3 regions of the Agrobacterium sp. H141 genome follow, and region 1 is predicted to be linked to each of the others. Evidence: predicted binding sites of a transcription regulator. Region 1 holds the regulator's gene; each other region holds the start of a gene.
The links. Region 1 encodes LexA, which represses DNA repair genes until DNA is damaged. Its sites were predicted from a motif close to TGTTCNNNNTGTGTTCNG; they were not measured.

Region 2: a site for LexA is predicted at 3,984-4,001, ahead of ACWPM9_RS12980 (DNA polymerase IV). Genes of this name have one in related genera too.
Region 3: a site for LexA is predicted at 3,910-3,927, ahead of ACWPM9_RS16475 (glycosyl transferase). Genes of this name have one in related genera too.

What each region holds. Positions count from the first base shown of each region.
Region 1 is NZ_CM169893.1:2,116,758-2,122,763, forward strand. Features, by position in the region: gene ACWPM9_RS09745 (ComEC/Rec2 family competence protein) at 1-1,676, shown strand, start outside; gene ACWPM9_RS09750 (hypothetical protein) at 1,688-2,497, shown strand; gene lexA (transcriptional repressor LexA) at 2,451-3,164, opposite strand; gene ACWPM9_RS09760 (VOC family protein) at 3,374-4,270, shown strand; gene kdsA (3-deoxy-8-phosphooctulonate synthase) at 4,267-5,112, shown strand; gene eno (phosphopyruvate hydratase) at 5,272-6,006, shown strand, end outside.
Region 2 is NZ_CM169893.1:2,804,132-2,810,137, forward strand. Features, by position in the region: gene ACWPM9_RS12955 (MFS transporter) at 1-442, shown strand, start outside; gene rpmG (50S ribosomal protein L33) at 535-702, shown strand; gene ACWPM9_RS12965 (PleD family two-component system response regulator) at 1,529-2,905, opposite strand; gene ACWPM9_RS12970 (response regulator) at 2,924-3,295, opposite strand; gene ACWPM9_RS12975 (DUF3572 domain-containing protein) at 3,418-3,708, shown strand; gene ACWPM9_RS12980 (DNA polymerase IV) at 4,005-5,297, shown strand; gene ACWPM9_RS12985 (L,D-transpeptidase family protein) at 5,444-6,006, shown strand, end outside.
Region 3 is NZ_CM169893.1:3,500,247-3,506,252, reverse strand. Features, by position in the region: gene ACWPM9_RS16505 (F0F1 ATP synthase subunit A) at 1-313, shown strand, start outside; gene ACWPM9_RS16500 (F0F1 ATP synthase subunit C) at 382-609, shown strand; gene ACWPM9_RS16495 (F0F1 ATP synthase subunit B) at 691-1,275, shown strand; gene ACWPM9_RS16490 (F0F1 ATP synthase subunit B) at 1,278-1,763, shown strand; gene ACWPM9_RS16485 (ribonuclease HII) at 1,878-2,537, opposite strand; gene ACWPM9_RS16480 (PA0069 family radical SAM protein) at 2,691-3,848, opposite strand; gene ACWPM9_RS16475 (glycosyl transferase) at 3,980-4,513, shown strand; gene moaB (molybdenum cofactor biosynthesis protein B) at 4,523-5,074, opposite strand; gene ACWPM9_RS16465 (4-(cytidine 5'-diphospho)-2-C-methyl-D-erythritol kinase) at 5,071-5,982, opposite strand; gene ACWPM9_RS16460 (tetratricopeptide repeat protein) at 5,987-6,006, opposite strand, start outside.

The sequences.
Region 1 (6,006 bases):
GATCTGTTGGCAGGCCGCGCGCTGTCGCGCCTGTGTCTTCACGTCTGCGCCATACGCGCGAAGGAATGACGCGGCCGCGGTCTGTCCCCGAGTTCAGCGCGTTTTTTTCACGCCTTGCGAGCAGAAGCGCGGCATGCCTGGAAGACGAGCGTGATCACGGCCATGTTTTCCTGTTCCTGCCGGTTTTCATGGGTACTGGCGCTATTTTATGGTTTGCGGCTGATGATCCGCCCAAGCTTTTCGTGTTGATTTTGCTCTTTTGCGGTCTGGCTTGTCTCGGAGTTGTCAGCCGCTATCGCAATCCGTGTTGGCACTACGTCTTGCTGGCCTCGATGCTCATGACCGCCGGGTCTTTGTTTGCTGTTTGGGAAACGGCGCGTCTGGATACGGTCATGCTGGACAGCCCGGTCACGACTCATATCACAGGCATTATCGAGCAGCGAGAGGAGGGGGCGAGCGGCGAATGGCGCTATATCGTCCGTATTGCACAGACCCGAGAACCACAGTTACGGCGCCCGCCTTCGAGAGTTTCGCTGGTGGCGCGCGCGGATCATAGACCATTTATGATCGGTGCCGCGATTGAGGGGAGGGCCAGATTATCTCCTCCCTCGGGGCCTGCGCTACCCGGACTGAATGACTTTGCCTTTTCTGCCTATTTTGACGGCATTGGCGCGATCGGCTTTTTCCTCGGCGCGCCTGATGTCGGCGAATCGACCCAATCCGACCAACCGCAAACGGATTTTTTGACCTCTGCGAAACGGGCATTGGCATCCAATCTACTGTCGGTGCGTGGCGCTATCGGCGAGCGGATACGAACGGCAATCGGCGGAGACGAAGGTGCTTTTGCTGCGGCGATCGTGACAGGTGAGCGGCGGGCGCTTTCAGAGCCCGTCCTGGACGACCTGCGGCGCTCGGGCCTTGCCCATGTGATTGCGATTTCCGGCCTGCATATGGCGCTGGCGGCTGGATTGTTCTTTGTCGGTCTACGGGTGGTGTTGAGCCAGTTCACAGGCTTTGCACAATCCAGACCGATCAAGAAGTATGCAGCCGCTGGCGCGCTTGTCGCAGCATTCTTCTATCTGATGATTTCCGGTGCCCAGGTGTCGGCGCAGCGCGCTTTCGTGATGATGGCAATCATGCTCATGGCTGTGCTATTGGACAGGCCAGCGATCAGCATGCGCAATGTGGCACTGGCGGCCACGATCATACTGGCAATCTCGCCCTCCGAAGTGATGGGGCCAAGCTTTCAGATGTCATTTGCAGCGACCGTGGCGCTGGTGGCTGGATATTCCGCGTGGCGTTTCCGCAGATCCCGCGAGGGCTATTTCGACTTTTTGCCTGATATGCCCATTGCCGGTGCGATCATCCGCGTGGTTGGCGGGCTGATCCTCACTTCCGTGATTGGTGGTTTGTCGACCGCGATCTTTTCGCTGGAGCATTTCCACCGCCTCGCCGGCTATAGTTTACCGGCCAATCTGTTGGCGATGCCGATCATCACATTTGTGGTGATGCCGGCCGGCCTGGTGTCGATGTTGCTGATGCCCATCGGTCTCGACACACTTCCGCTTGACGTCATGGGGCATGGACTCGGTCTCGTCATCGCAATTGCCCATACTGTCGCCGAATGGGGTGGCGATGTCGGTAGCGCGCGGCTGGCCGTTGGGTTTTGCCGTTAGCGGTTACGGGCATGCTGATACTGGCACTGCTTCGAAGTCGCATCAGGCATATTGGCACCGCCATCCTCGCAGTTGGTCTGATCACCGGATTGGCGCTTCCTAAAGACAGGACTGCCGATCTGCTGATCTATGAGGACGGTCGTCTGGTTGGGTTGATCGGCAATGGTGCCAACAATGCGGACGTGATCGCCACTACGAGCGCCCGACCGCCGGGCTTCATATTTACCCAATGGCAGAACGGTTTGCAGCGCCACAGCCATCAAAAACCTGCTGTCGAAGAGGATGCCTTGCTTGCCAAGGCGATTGCGCCGCGGGACATCGCGACCCCTGATGGTGGTCGCCGCTTTCCCGTGCTTTCGGAAAATGCGATACGCTACGCCAGCACGAAACTCGCACATATGTTGGACATGTCGGTCGACGGCCAGTTCAGTTGCCTGAACAAGGTCTGGTGCGTTGCCCGTATCAGCGGGGGCTGGCGGGTGGTGACACTTGAGGAGCCACGGCTTTCAGGCCTGGCCTGCGATCTCGGTGATATTGTTATTTCTGCGCGACGGCTTGGCTATGACCATTGTCGCTCGGGCGCGAGATTGATCACGCCCGATACACTTCGCAAAACGGGCTCTTTGGAAATATGGCTAGGCCCGCACAGCAACGGGGCAATCGCTTTGCGCTCTGCTTTCTCCGGCCGTGCAAGGCCCTGGAGCCTGCATCGTAGATATGATTGGCGCAGCGGCCGCTATGATATGAAACCAGTGGAGACCGTGCTCACCGACCTCAGTGATAGCGGCGGATCAGGCCGACCAGCTTACCCTGAACCTTGACCCTGTCAGGCCCAAAGATCCGTGTTTCGTAAGCCGGATTGGCCGCTTCAAGAGCAATCGACGCACCCTTGCGACGGAAGCGCTTCAGGGTTGCTTCCTCGTCATCGACCAGCGCCACGATGATATCGCCCGGACTGGCGGTCGAGCCATTGCGGATGATCACGGTGTCGCCGTCAAGGATGCCGGCCTCGATCATCGAGTCACCCTTGACCTCAAGCGCATAATGCTCGCCGCTGCTGACCATTTCGGCGGGAATGCTGATTTCATGAGTGTTGTTCTGAATGGCAGAGATTGGCACACCGGCGGCAATGCGACCCATCACCGGAACGGAAACCGTATTGTTGTTGTCTTCGCTCGGCTGGCGCAGCATCGGCGGTGGCGTCTTGCCGCGGCTGCCCTCGATGACGCTGGGCGAGAAACCGCCGCGACGTGGCTGCATGCTGGGTGAATAGGCTTCGGGAAGCTTGATCACTTCCAGTGCTCTTGCCCTGTTGGGTAGCCGGCGAATGAAACCGCGCTCCTCCAGCGCTGTGATCAGACGATGGATGCCGGATTTGGAGGCCAGATCCAGTGCATCTTTCATTTCATCAAAGGATGGCGGCACGCCGGACTCCTTCATTCTTTCGTGAATGAAGAGCAACAATTCCTGTTGTTTGCGGGTCAGCATTGCGATTCCCTTTGATGAAACAAATCCAGAACATACACTATCTGTTCCAGTTGTGTTCTGCAAGTGACTAAATTTTTGTGAGGCTGGCAACAATGGAATTGATGGGTCGGCGCGCACATCAGAACTAAAGTGTTCGATAAAGTGCGATGTCTTGTGTTTGAGCCTGCGATGGCGCACAACCGACGCGTTTTGATGCTGAGGAACCGTTCATGGATTCATCGTCTGCCTCGCCGGCCCGCGCGCTCGATCATATTGTCCTGCCTGTCGGAGCGCTTGGGGTCGCACGCAACCGGTTGACGGCGCTCGGTTTCACGGTGGCAGCCGATGCGCTCCATCCATTCGGCACCGAAAATGCCTGTGTTTATTTTTCCGAAGGCGGATATCTGGAGCCTCTGGGTGTTGCCGATCCTGAGAAATGCCACGACGCGATACGGCAGGGCAATGTGTTTGTGGCGCGCCATGAAGCGTTTCGGGCAGATCGTGGCGAGGGGCTGTCGGCCATTATTGCCGAGAGCCGCGACGCGGATGCGGATCACGCAAGGTTCGAGGCAGAGGGACGGTCTGCCGGCAAGATGCTGTCTTTCGAGCGACCTGTTCAAGCGGCCGATGGAAGCGAGGCGAAAGCCGGTTTCAAGCTGGCTTTCGCCAAGGATGAACAAGCGCCTGACCTGCTGCTGTTTGCCTGTGAGCGACTGTTGCCGCTGGCGATCGACAAGGAGGCGCTGGCGCAACACGACAATAGCGCAATGCGTGTGAGTGGCGTGATCTTGACGGCGGAAGACCCCTCAATATTTGAGGGTTATATCGATGCTGTGTTTCAGGCGCATGCTTCAGCAACCCGAGGCGGCAGACTGGAATTCGCTGCCGGCGGCACTCAGATAGAAGTGATGACGCCGGACGGATTTACCCGCAGCTATGGTCTATCTGTAATGAGCAGGACCGCCGGTCTTGAGGGCGCGGGATTAGTCGTTGCCGTGGGCGATCTTGGCGTGACAGGTGCGCTTCTTGCCGCTAATGGCATTTCTTACGAAGCCCGGGAGGGTCGCCTTGTGGTTCCACCATCGGCGGGTCAGGGCGTAACATTCATATTCGAGGACAAGGCATGAGCATTTCACCAAATTCAAGCGTGGTCGTTGGCGATGGCGCAAGCAAGGTCACCTTTTCCAATAGCGCACGCTTTTCGTTGATCGCCGGCCCTTGCCAGATGGAGAGCCGCGACCACGCCTTTATGATGGCTGGCGAGATCAAGGAAATCTGCGACACGCTCGGCATCGGCCTCGTCTACAAGTCCTCTTTTGACAAGGCCAACCGGACATCTCTGTCTGGGAAGCGCGGTATCGGGCTGGAGCAGGCACTTGAGGTGTTTGCAGACCTTAAAAAGGAATTCGGCTTTCCTGTGCTGACCGACATTCACACCGAGGAACAGTGTGCCATCGTCGCGCCGGTGGTCGACGTGTTGCAAATCCCGGCCTTCCTCAGTCGCCAGACAGACCTGCTGGTCGCTGCTGCCAAGACTGGTCGTGCGATCAACGTCAAGAAAGGCCAGTTCCTCGCGCCCTGGGACATGAAGAACGTGCTCGCCAAGATCGTCGAAAGCGGCAATCCGAACGTGCTCTTGTGCGAGCGCGGTGCATCCTTCGGATACAATACACTGGTGTCTGATTTCCGCGCCTTGCCGATCATGGCGGCCATGGGGGCACCTGTGGTGTTTGACGCGACCCATTCCGTGCAGCAACCGGGCGGGCAGGGTGGATCGACCGGTGGACAGCGCGAATTCGTTGAAACGCTTGCGCGTGCCGCCGTTGCCGTTGGCGTTGGCGGGCTGTTCATCGAAACCCATCAGGATCCGGATAACTCACCTTCTGACGGCCCGAACATGGTTCATCTGAAAGACATGCCGCGGCTTCTGGAAACCCTTCTGGCGTTTGACGCAATCACCAAGGGGTGAGGCTGCGAAGTTTCGACACTGAGGCGAAGGCACTGTCGATGGCATCGGCTTGTCTCGCTTCAGGCGACACCAAGCTTTCATACTCTTGCCATTGTATTTTTCTCTTCTTCGATTAATACAGGCCCATCCTCAATCCCACCCAGAAACCGGGAGGTCCCCATGACTGCAATCACCGACATCATCGGCCGCGAAATTCTCGATAGCCGCGGCAATCCGACTGTAGAGGTCGATGTCTTTCTTGAAGACGGCAGCATGGGTCGCGCAGCCGTTCCGTCGGGTGCCTCGACCGGTGCGCACGAAGCCGTCGAGCTTCGCGATGGTGGCAAGCGCTATCTTGGCAAGGGCGTTGAAAAGGCCGTCGAAGCCGTCAACACCGAGATCTTCGATGCCATTGGCGGCCTGGATGCGGAAAACCAGATCCAGATCGACAACATCATGATCGAGCTGGACGGCACGCCAAACAAAGCGCGCCTCGGGGCAAATGCTGTTCTCGGTGTGTCTCTGGCCGTTGCCAAGGCTGCTGCCGAAGCCTCCGGTCTGCCGCTTTATCGTTATGTTGGCGGCCCGAACGCCCGCACGCTGCCAGTTCCGATGATGAACATCATCAATGGCGGCGCGCATGCCGACAACCCGATCGACTTCCAGGAATTCATGATCATGCCCGTCGGCGCGGACACCCTGCGCGACGCCGTTCGCATGGGCTCGGAAGTGTTTCATGTGCTGAAGAAGGAATTGAGCGCCAAGGGCCTCAACACCAATGTCGGCGATGAAGGCGGTTTTGCGCCAGACCTGAAGAGCGCGCCTGAAGCGCTCGACATTATCATGAAGGCGATCGAAAAGGCTGGCTACAAGCCTGGCGAAGACATCAGTCTCGCTCTCGATCCGGCGTCGACC
Region 2 (6,006 bases), 690 kb from region 1:
TTTATTGCTGACCGCAATGGGTATCGGCAATATGGCTTTCCAGATCCCGCTTGGCATGCTTTCCGACAGGCTGAAGGATAGGCGCCTGTTGCTTTTCGTCATGGCGCTGATGGGCCTGATAGGGGCACTGATGCTGCCCTGGTTCGCATCCAATTGGATCACGCTCGGGGTATTGTTGCTGTTCTTCGGTGGCTGCGTGTCCGGTCTCTATACGATCGGCCTTAGCCATCTCGGCTCGCGACTCAAGGGGTCTGACCTTGCAGCCGCCAATGCCGCCTTTATCTTCTGCTATGCTGTCGGGACTGTTGCCGGTCCACAGGCGATCGGTGCTGCGATGGATATCTCCGGAATGCACGGTTTTGCATGGGCAATTGCGGGCTTCTTCGCGCTTTATGTGGCGCTTTCCATCGGAAGATTGCTTTTTAGACCGAAACAGACTTGACTTTTCGGGGCCGATTTGTAGTTTCGCGCCAGAATTAGCCTTGGACCCATACGGTTGTCCGTGGCTTCATTTTTCTTAAAGGCAGGACGACCATGGCTAAGGCTACAACAATCAAGATCAAGCTTCTGTCGACGGCCGACACCGGCTTCTTCTACGTTACCACGAAGAACAGCCGTACGATGACCGACAAGATGACCAAGACCAAGTATGATCCGGTCGCACGGAAGCACGTTGAGTTCAAGGAAACCAAGATCAAGTAATTCCGCTTTGGAGTTGCAAGACAGGTTCAAGGGGCGCCCGCGCTAGTCACGAGGCGCCCCTTCTCTATTCCGGCTTCGGCCGCGCGCGCCCCCCCCCTCACCGAGCGGCCAATAAAAAAGCACCGTATCATCACGATGATACGGTGCTTCTTACAATAGGGGGTCGGTCAGCATACTAAGGCGGCACGAGGAACCGACTGTAACAAGCACGCTAACCGACCGACCCCACGACCCAGGAGATGCGGCGGACCTGAGCATCATGGGGTGTTCGAATGTCCTTGTGGACCCGATGTCCGTGTCTCGAACTTCGCGCAAGTTGGAAGAAAAATCAACTATTTCTTAACCGCGCCCCATTTTGTCACAACATATGGTTAAATTCGGCCAGTTAAGACTCTCTGCTTGAATCGATATTCACGAGAGATACATAAGTATAGTTTCAGGACAATCAAATTTACCTTAGAATGAAGAACCGGCATAATCTTCGCTAACGAAAATTGAACCAAGACGAAAACGTAGTAATTTTTCTATTTTCGTACAAACTAAGATATAAAGGCACAGAAAAATTGCACCGCACCTCCATTTTAACTGTCAAAACAATGCAATTGTGCAAAGAAGACCGAAAAAATATCAATGCGAATGCCGAATGAATTCGTAAAACCGAAAACTCTTGTGACGATACACTCGCCTCAACGCAACCGACGCCACTGCACTCTCTGACGACATTTTTATCCACAACCGGCACAAGCGCAATTGAGAATTTGCCTGTCTCGGCAATCTCTGGAGAGGTGTTGCGATTCGGCACACCCATCACGGGCATCGCTTGTCGTCAGGCTGCGACGGCCGCGACCACCCGATTTCTGCCGGCATTCTTGGCTTCGTAGAGCGCACGGTCAGCCTGTTTGAGCAATTGCTCGGGCGTCACCACGCCGTCGACCACTGTCGCAATGCCCATAGATGCCGTTATATCCAGGCTGACATCGACGCCGCGTATCGTGAACGGCTTGGACTCGATAATTGCACGCAGTCGTTCGGCCACAGAAGCGGCGGTGTCTGCGGGCGTATCGGGCATGACGAGCACAAACTCCTCCCCACCAAACCGGCAGGCCAGATCCGCACCGCGCACGGTTGAACGGATACGTGCTGCAAACTCTCGCAGCACCTCATCGCCCGCGTCATGGCCGTAGGTATCGTTGACCTGCTTGAAGCGGTCGATATCGGCGATGCACACGGAGAGCGGACGCCCCCTCACCTTTGAACGTGCAAACAGCGTCTTCAGGTGATTGTCGAGATAGCGACGGTTGTTAAGTCCTGTGAGACCGTCCGTGACGGCCAGCTCGATCGTGTGCTGGACGCTTTCGCGCAGACGATCATTGAAACGCTTGCGGCGGATCTGGGTGAGGACGCGTGCCACGAGTTCATTGGGATCGAGCGGGCGCTGTATATAGTCATTGACGCCCAGATCGAGTGCGCGCACCACGATTTGATCCGCACCCTGATCGACGATGAGGAGGATCGGAATAAAGCGCGTGCGGTCCACGGAACGCAATTGGGAGCATAGACGCAGCGGATCGTAATCGTCGAAGTTGGCGTTGACGATGACCAGGTCGAACGAATTTTCCGTGGCTTCGAAGACGGCTGCCTGCGGATCGGACATGGCCATGATCTCGGCCACGGGCTTCAACGCCTTGATGATCCGTTCCTGCGAGCTGCCGCGGCTGTCGACCAGCAGAACCTGCCCCGCTTCCTCGAGCTTTCCGTCCGTCACACGCAGAAGATCTTCCATACCTATATTGCGCGCAGTCTCGGCGCGAATGCGCAACTCGTCGCTCAGCGTCTTCAGTCGCACCAGGCTTTTAACACGAGAGATCAGCTGGAGATCATTGACGGGCTTGGTCAGGAAATCGTCGGCGCCCGCCTTCAGTCCACGAACCCGGTCGGAGGGTTGATCGAGCGCGGTGACCATGACGACGGGAATATGGGCGGTGCGGGGGTCGGCCTTCAGACGCTCGCAGACCTCAAAGCCATCCATCTCAGGCATCATGATATCGAGCAAAATGACATCGACTTGCGTCTGGCTGCAGATCTCAAGTGCCCGAGGACCGTTGTCAGCCGTCAGCACATCGAAATATTCGGCAATCAGCCGAACTTCGAGCAATTTGACGTTTGCCGGTATATCGTCAACCACCAAAATGCGTGCTGTCATGGTTGATCTTCCGTCTTGTTACGCATCACCAAGATAGGTCTTGATGGTTTCTATGAACTTGGGCACCGAAATTGGCTTTGAAACATAGGCTTCGCAACCGCCCTGACGAATGCGCTCCTCGTCCCCCTTCATGGCGAAGGCCGTCACGGCGATTACCGGAATTACGTGCAGCTCCGGATCGTCCTTCAACCACTTCGTCACTTCCAGGCCCGAGACTTCCGGCAATTGTATATCCATGAGGATCAGGTCCGGATGATATTTCCGCGCCAGATCGAGGGCTTCCATGCCGTTTCGCGTCTGAATCGTGGAATAGCCACAGGACTCGATCAGATCGCGAAAGAGCTTCATATTGAGCTCGTTGTCTTCTACAATCATGACCTTCTTGGGCATTACCAGTCCTTTTGCTCCGTCCCCCAGCGCCCCGCATACCTTTGGCACACGGGTCGGCTCAAATCTGTTCACAAGCTAAACTACTCTCATTTGGTTGAGAAAACGGTAACCTCGCGAAAATCATGGAAAAACTTATGCGCGAACAGCTCTCGACGACCGATCCGCAAGAAACGGCGGTCACAATCCTTGCCTGGCTGGCAAATGAACCCGATATGCTCTCGCGTTTTCTTGCGCTTTCCGGTGTGCAGGCCGACCAGATCCGCACTGCGGCGACAGATCCGGGCTTTCTGGCGGGACTTCTGGATTTCATGATGGCCCATGAACCCAGCCTGATGAGCTTTTGCGAGGCGACAGGCACCAAGCCTGAAACGGTAGCAGAGGCATGGCACAAGCTTTCCGGTCCGATGATGTAGGCCCTCTGTCGGCTGGCCATCCGCGCACGCCCGGCGGTGCGCCAGCACTCCCACGCGCGCGCATGTCGGGCTTGCACCCGTCAGCGCTCCCTGCCTGTCATTCGGGTGGCGCCAGGCAGAAACAGGCATACCAGCAACCGTAACAGCCCCCCTGCCGCCCCATGGCAACCGCGACGTCCTGCGACAGATCAGGTGACAGTGGACGGTCAGTGAAATTTTGAGGCATCATGTCTTGCTCCGCTTGCATTGCGGAACGCTAGCGCATAAACATCGAATGTTCAACTTTTGTTCTCATCATGGCCGCTGACGATCAACCATCTCCGGGCTTTTGCCGTGACTGCCTTAAGGGTCAACCTGAAGGCCGCCGTCGGTGCGCGTCCTGTGGCAGCCCGCGGCTTGTCTACCATTCAGAACTCTACGATCTGACACTCGCCCATATCGATTGCGACGCCTTTTATGCCTCTGTTGAAAAGCGCGACAATCCCGAGCTTGCAGACAAGCCGGTGATCATTGGTGGGGGCAAAAGAGGCGTTGTCTCGACGGCCTGTTATATCGCCCGCGTTCATGGTGTGCGCTCGGCCATGCCTATGTTCAAGGCATTGGATGCATGCCCTGATGCCGTCGTTATCAAACCCGATATGGAAAAATATGCCCGCGTTGGCCGCGAGGTGCGGCAGATGATGCAGGAACTGACACCGATGGTGCAGCCGATCTCCATCGACGAGGCCTTTCTGGAACTCAAGGGCACGGAAAAGCTGCATCACGACCCTGCCGCCCGGGTGCTGGCGAAATTCGCCCGACGGGTCGAACAGGAGGTTGGGATCACCGTCTCCGTCGGCCTCTCCTATTGCAAATTTCTGGCCAAGGTGGCGTCGGATCTGCAAAAGCCCCGCGGGTTTTCCGTTATCGGACGCACGGAGGCGCTCGAGTTCCTGGCATCCAGACCCGTGACAACCATATGGGGCGTTGGCAAAGCCCTTGCCGGCACGCTGGAGCGCGATGGCATCACGATGATCAGCCAGTTGCAGACCATGGAAGAAGGCGACCTGATGCGCCGCTACGGCTCCATGGGGCAGCGCCTATTTAGACTGTCACGTGGCATTGACGAGCGCGATGTGCATTTGAACGAGGCGGCAAAGAGCGTTTCGGCCGAAACGACTTTCTTCGACGACATCTCCAATCATGAGCAACTGGTGACGCATCTGCGCTCGCTTTCGGAGAAAGTCGCCTGGCGCTTGAAGAAAAGCGCCATTGCCGGGCAGACAGTGGTGCTGAAGCTCAAGACTGCCGATTTCAAAGGCCGGACCCGCAACAGGCGTCTCGACGATCCGACCCAGCTTGCCGACCGCATTTTCAGGACCGGCATATCTCTTCTGGAAAAAGAAACGGATGGCACGAAGTACCGGCTGATCGGGATCGGTGTCAGTGACCTTTGCGACGCTGCCACCGCAGACCCCGGCGATCTGGTCGACCAGCAGGCCGGGCGCCGGGCTGCTGCGGAAGCTGCCATGGATAAGCTGCGCGACAAATTCGGCAAGGGCAGCGTTGAAACCGGCTATACATTCCATCCCAAGCGGCAGGATCGTTAAGCTGTTGGCCGCTCATCCCGAACTGGCCAATAGCGGCTTCTATTGATTTTTCCTGACACAAAAATGTGAGCGAGGCAGTCCTTCAAAACTTTCTTAAACTTCCTCTTATATTCGAGAGGAGTTGTTTTGCGTAGAGGTTGTGTTTCGTGTTCAAGTCAATTTATCTGGGCATCGGTCTTCTGGCGTCGACCGCGTTTTCCTCCGCAACGCTTGCCGCAGATGGCGGCACGCTGCAGATTTTCGTCTCCAAGAACCAACAGAGCCTGACCGTTTACGACGGCGGACAGATCGTCGCGACCTCGAAGGTTTCGACCGGAAAATCCGGGCACACGACTCCTTCAGGCGTTTTTTCAATCCTCGAGAAACGCAAATATCACGAGTCGAACCTCTATTCGAACGCGCCAATGCCATGGATGCAGCGCATTACATGGTCTGGTGTCGCGCTACATGAATCCAACAGCGTGCCCAGCTATCCGGCCTCGCATGGCTGCGTGCGTTTGCCCGGCGCCTTTGCGCGCTCATTGTTTCAGATGACCGAGCGTGGCGCGCATGTGATCATTACCGATGCGCCTGTCGCGCCTCAGCTGATCTCCAGCCGCACACTTTTTACGCCGGAGCTTCCCGTCGACAACAGCATGCTCCTGTCCGACGCGCAGTTGCGGCCGACCAATTTCGATGGAAGCGAGATCCCGGTCGAAGTGGCCGTTGC
Region 3 (6,006 bases), 1.4 Mb from region 1:
GGGCGTCCCCGGCATGCTGTTGCCGCTGGTGGTGACGATTGAAATCATTTCCTTCCTGTCGCGTCCGATTTCGCTGTCCGTCCGTCTGTTTGCCAACATGCTGGCCGGCCACATCACGCTCAAGGTCTTTTCGGGCTTCGTCGCATCGCTTGGAGCGCTCGGCGCGCTCGGTATCGGTGGCGCAATCCTGCCTCTCATCATGACCGTCGCTTTGACCGGTCTCGAGTTCCTCGTTGCCTTCCTTCAGGCTTACGTCTTTGCGGTACTGACTTGCATGTATCTCAACGACGCGATCCATCCCGGCGGGCACTAAGGATAATCCACATTGGCGTCCTGAGGCGTCAGTCTACAGCCGCAACAACCCATTCAAGGAGTTTTCACATGGAAGCGGAAGCAGCAAAGTACATCGGCGCAGGTCTGGCTTGCTTTGGTATGGCCGGCACGGCTCTCGGCCTCGGCAACATCTTCGGCAACTATCTGTCGGGCGCACTGCGCAACCCGTCTGCCGCTGACAGCCAGTTCGGCCGTCTGGTATTCGGCTTCGCCGTTACGGAAGCTCTGGGCATCTTCTCGCTGCTCATCGCTCTCCTTCTCCTTTTCGCCGTTTAATTTCGGTCGGAGATCGGGATCACGGCCGGGCCATATGGCCCGCCGTGATCTCTTGCATTAGGAGTACACCTGGAGGTGAGCATGTTTGTGACCCCCGCCTTTGCCCAGGAAACTGCGGTAGAGGACCATAACACGGAGACCGGTGTCGCCCACGAGCAGGGACACGGCGGTGGCGCTTTCCCGCCATTCGACCAGACCACGTTTCCGTCCCAGCTGCTTTGGCTGGTGATTACATTCGGCCTCTTCTACATGCTCATGCAGAAGGTCATCGTGCCGCGCGTCGGTGGTATTCTGGAAAGCCGTCACGATCGCATTGCGCAGGACCTCGACGAAGCCGCACGGCTGAAATCGGAAGCCGATGCTGCGATTGAGACCTATGAGCGTGAGTTGACCCAGGCCAAGGCCAAGGGCAATGAAATCGCCTCTACTGCTCGTGCAGCTGCCAAGGCCAAGGCCGACGCGGAACGCACGGCACTGGAAGCTGAACTCAACGCCAAGCTTGCGTCAGCCGAAGCCAATATCGGTGAGATCAAGACCAAGGCTCTTGCCGAAGTCGATGAGATCGCCAGCGAAACGGTATCGGCCATTGTCGAGCAGCTCATTGGCGCCAAGGCCACCAAGGCGGACGTCAAGTCTGCCCTGACAGCATCCACCAAGGAGGCATGATCATGGCATTGGACGCAACATTCTTCGCTCTTGTCGGCCTGATTCTCTTCTTCGCGCTGATCGTTTATCTCAAGGTGCCGGGCATGCTCGGCAAGGCGCTTGACGAACGCTCCGACAAGATCCGTGAAGATCTGGCCGAAGCCAAGCGCCTGCGTGAAGAGGCTCAGCATCTGCTGGCCGAATATCAGCGCAAGCGCAAGGAAGCAGAAGCGGAAGCTGCAAGCATCGTTGCCGCTGCAGAACGCGAGGCAGCAGCTTTGGCTGCCGAGGCCAAGCAAAAGACCGACGAGTTCGTGGAACGCCGCACCGCGCTTTCCGAACAGAAGATCAAGCAGGCTGAAGTCGATGCGGTTAACGCCGTTCGCTCCGCCGCCGTCGATCTGGCCATTGCGGCTGCTGAAAAGGTTCTCGAAAAGAAAACCGATGAAGCTGTGCAGGCCAAGCTGTTCAAGGACGCTGTCGGGCAGGTCAAGTCACGTCTCAACTGAGAATGCGACCATACCCTTTGAACGAGGCCGGGTTTTGCCCGGCCTTTTTCGTTTATGCTGTCGACTGTGTTGCACAGACAATTGCAGCGATCCTGGAGGGGCAGGGGCCGGATCTCAATCCAGATCGCTGCGGAATGTTTTAAAGCTCAGGCGATGCAGCGGGCAGGGGCCATGCTCGACGATCGCACTGCGGTGTTTCGCAGTGCCATAGCCGGCATGGATCTCGAAACCATAGGCAGTGTGGACCGTGCCGGCCCTTTCCATCATTCGATCACGGCTGACCTTGGCAATGATGGATGCGGCTGCGATCGAGACACAGCGTCCGTCGCCCTTGATCACGGCTGTTCCTGGGCAGTTGAGGCCCGGCGGCACGTCTCGTCCGTCGGTGAGCACGTGCGCGGCTTTCAATTCAAGACCGGCGACGGCGCGTCGCATGGCATCGAGGCTTGCCTTGCGGATATCCGTCTTATCGATCAGTCGCGCGCTGGAGCTTGCGATGGAAACAAAGGCTGTGGCCAGGATTTGCTCAAACAGTTGATCGCGTTTGGCAGCTGACAGTTTCTTGGAATCGTTCAGCCCGTCCGGAATATTGTCGGGGTCGAGAATGACGGCAGCTGCGACCACCGGGCCGGCCAGCGGCCCGCGCCCGGCCTCGTCCGTTCCGGCAACTGGCCAGACACCTTGCCGCCTGAGCGCAAGTTCCATGGAAAAATCAGGCCCTTTGCTCAGGTCCTGAAAGAGTGTGGGAGAATCGGGCGGCGCGCGACGTTTCATGCGGCAGAAGTCGCACGCCGACCCGATTTCCTGCAAGCCCCCGATTGGCGCGTAAAGGGGATTAAAACGCGCCAGGCGGCAGTCCGGGGGCATTTTCCAGCACATGGCGGTGCGCCGGAACCTCAAGGCGTCAGCGCAGGCTGACAGCCGATCTTAAAGAAGCGACAACTGCACACCGCCGCCAGCCGGCGGAATGAACAGGTCATCGCGCAGGTGAATGCTGCGGCGGGTCATCTTCAGCCGTTTCGTCGCCATTTCGAAACGACGGCTGATCTGCCAGGCATAGGGGCCTGCACCCTTCATGCGCTTGCCGAATTCGGCATCGTAATCCTTGCCACCGCGCATGGAGCGCACCAGCGACATCACGTGACGATAGCGGTCCGGATAATGCTGCAGCAACCAGTCCCGAAACAGCGGGCTGACCTCCAGCGGCAGCCGAAGCAGCACATAGCTTGCCTCGGCAGCGCCGGCTGCCTTGCCAGAATCGAGGATACGCTCGATCTCGTGATCGTTGAGGGCCGGAATGATCGGGGCCATCATCACCGCAACCGGAACACCGGCGTCAGACAGGGTCTTGATGGCTTCCAGCCGTTTCGACGGTGTCGCGGCACGCGGTTCCATGGCACGCGACAGCTTGCGGTCGAGCGTGGTCACGGAAATGCCGACCTTCATCAATCCGCGCCCGGCCATGGAGGAGAGAATATCGAGGTCTCTCAGCACCAGAGCGGACTTGGTGACAATCGCCACCGGATGATTGGCCTTGTCCAGCACTTCGAGGATCTGCCGCATGATGCGCCACTCCCGCTCGATCGGCTGATAGGGATCGGTATTGGTGCCGATGGCAATCGTTTTCGGCTTGTAGCCAGGCTTGGACAGTTCCCGCTCCAGAAGCTTTGCCGCATCAGGCTTGGCAAACAGCTTGGCTTCGAAATCCAGTCCCGCCGAAAGCCCCATATAGCTATGGGTCGGTCGGGCAAAGCAGTAGATGCAGCCATGCTCGCATCCGCGATAGGGATTGATCGAGCGATCGAAGGGAATATCGGGCGAATCATTGCGGGTGATGACGGTGCGCGGACGTTCCACCTGGACTTCCGTGCGGAAGGGCGGCATGTCCTCAAGCGTCATCCAGCCATCGTCAAAGGCCACGCGCTCCGTCGGCTCGAAACGCCCGGACGGATTGAGCCCGGCACCACGGCCACGCCGCCGGTCGACCTCGATCCTGAGGCCGGAGGCGGTGACCATGGCATCGGCAATATCTGCCGTGTTCACAGGCTGGAATGCAGCCTGCGTCATATGAGTCAGCTCGTTCATCGAATTCTCCCGTGCGCAACCAGTCGTCCCGCTCAAGTGACTTTATTCCTATCCGCAAAATGAGAACAATGCAAGAACAAACTTCGAAATCCACAGTGGTATTTCGTTGTGCGATGCGGTAAACATAGCGAATGTTGACTGTCATCATGGAGTGCCGCAACCAGGAACCCGAGCTGGCCCAGACCTTGGCAGGTCTTGTCGTCGGCGCGGTGGAGGGCTTGGTAAGCGATGTAATCGTACTGGATCATGGATCCAGCGACGGCTCGTCACGCGTTGCCGATGCGGCTGGCTGCCGCTTTCATGCCGATTGGGACATGAAGGACATCGTGCGTTCGGCGCGGGGCGAGTGGATATTGCTGATCGAGCCCGGTTCGCGTCTGCATGGTCGCTGGATCGAAGAAATCCATGAATATATTGCACTCAACAAGCGCCCTGCGCGCTTTACGGTCGCCCGCCCTTATCGAATGCCATTCTACAAGCGCATTGTGCGCTCCAGTCCGCCACTGGAGCAGGGTTTCCTGCTGCCCAAGGACCAGGCATTGACGATTGCGAAGTCTGGCACGGATCTTGGAACGCTGGCACGCGGCCATAAGCCCAAGCAGTTGCTGACCGAGATGATCCCGTCCTGGGTCGCCCGCCGGGGCAGGGCGCTCGCCGGCGCGTGAAGCCTCGGCTTAGCCTTTTCCGCCACGCTTCAGATGTTCATCCAGACGCGGCATGATTTCCACGAAATTGCACGGCATATGGCGATAGTCGAGCTGCGCCTTCAATATCCCGTCCCAGGCATCCTTGCAGGCGCCGGGAGAGCCCGGCAGCACGAAGATGAAAGTGGCATTGGCAACGCCGCCGGTCGCGCGGGACTGAATGGTCGAGGTGCCGATCTTGTCGTAGGAAATCCGGTGGAAGACTTCTGAAAAGCCATCCATGCGCTTTTCAAACAGCGGTGCCAGCGCCTCCGGTGTCACATCCCGTCCGGTAAAACCGGTCCCGCCGGTTGTGATCACCACATCGATGTCATCGGATTTCGTCCAGGCTTCCACCTGCGCATAGATCAGTGCCTTGTCGTCGGTGACGATGGTGCGGTCCACCAGTCGGTGACCGGCCTCTTCGATCCGGGCGACCAGCGTATCTCCGGATTTATCGTCGGCAAGCGTCCGGCTGTCGGAAATGGTCAAAACCGCGATGCCGACGGCAATGAAGGGACGTTCGTCGTTGATCCGGCTCATGCTGCATCTCCCGCCATTGTTGTCGTTGCCGCAAAGTACCAGTCGGGCCTTCTGCGCGATAGGCTATCTGCTGCGGCTTGTGCTGCGACAAAATCACTGTAGATGCCAAAGCAGCTGGCACCCGAACCGGACATGCGCACCAGTTCAGCACCACTGTCGGCCATCCGTTCTGACAGCGCTGATATATCCGCCAGCAATGCGCGTGCGGGCGGCTCAAGATCATTGCGCAGATCAGCTAGCCACGCGATCCAGTCACCCGTCGACGCGTTCTGAGGACTAGCGCCAGCAGGCGGATTGGTCTTGGTCGTCAATTGCTGGAAGATCGCAGGCGTGGAGACACCCTTCAAGGGGTTCCCGAGCACCACGGCAAAGGCCGGCATGTGAGAAAGCGGTTGCAGCACGTCACCGATGCCGCTCACACGAAGCGGTCGGGATGTCATGCACATGGGCACGTCGGCCCCCAGTCTGACGGCAAGTGCCGATAGCACATCGCCCACAATCTCTGCCTGCCACAGCTGCAGCAACCCTCTGATGGCGGCCGCCGCATCCGCAGACCCGCCACCGATTCCGGCAGCCACCGGCAGGTTCTTCTCTAACGTGATCGCGACAGGTGGCGCCGGATGACCGGAAGCAACAAGGGCCTCACGCAGAAGATCGCGTGCCTTCAAAACGAGGTTTTGGGCTTCCGGTTCGGCGGATAACAGCGGCCCAAAACGCCCCCCCAGATGAAAGCTGTCGGTCTTGGCAGGTGAAAATGTCAGCTGATCGCCCAGAGCGGCAAATGTCACGATACTGTCGAGCAGATGATACCCATCCGCACGCTGGCCGGTGACATGCAGGCACAGATTGATTTTGGCCGGTGCGGTTTCCCTCACCGTGCCATCCACGGGGCTTGGACGCTCCGTCATGATATCAGGACTTCTTGTCCACTT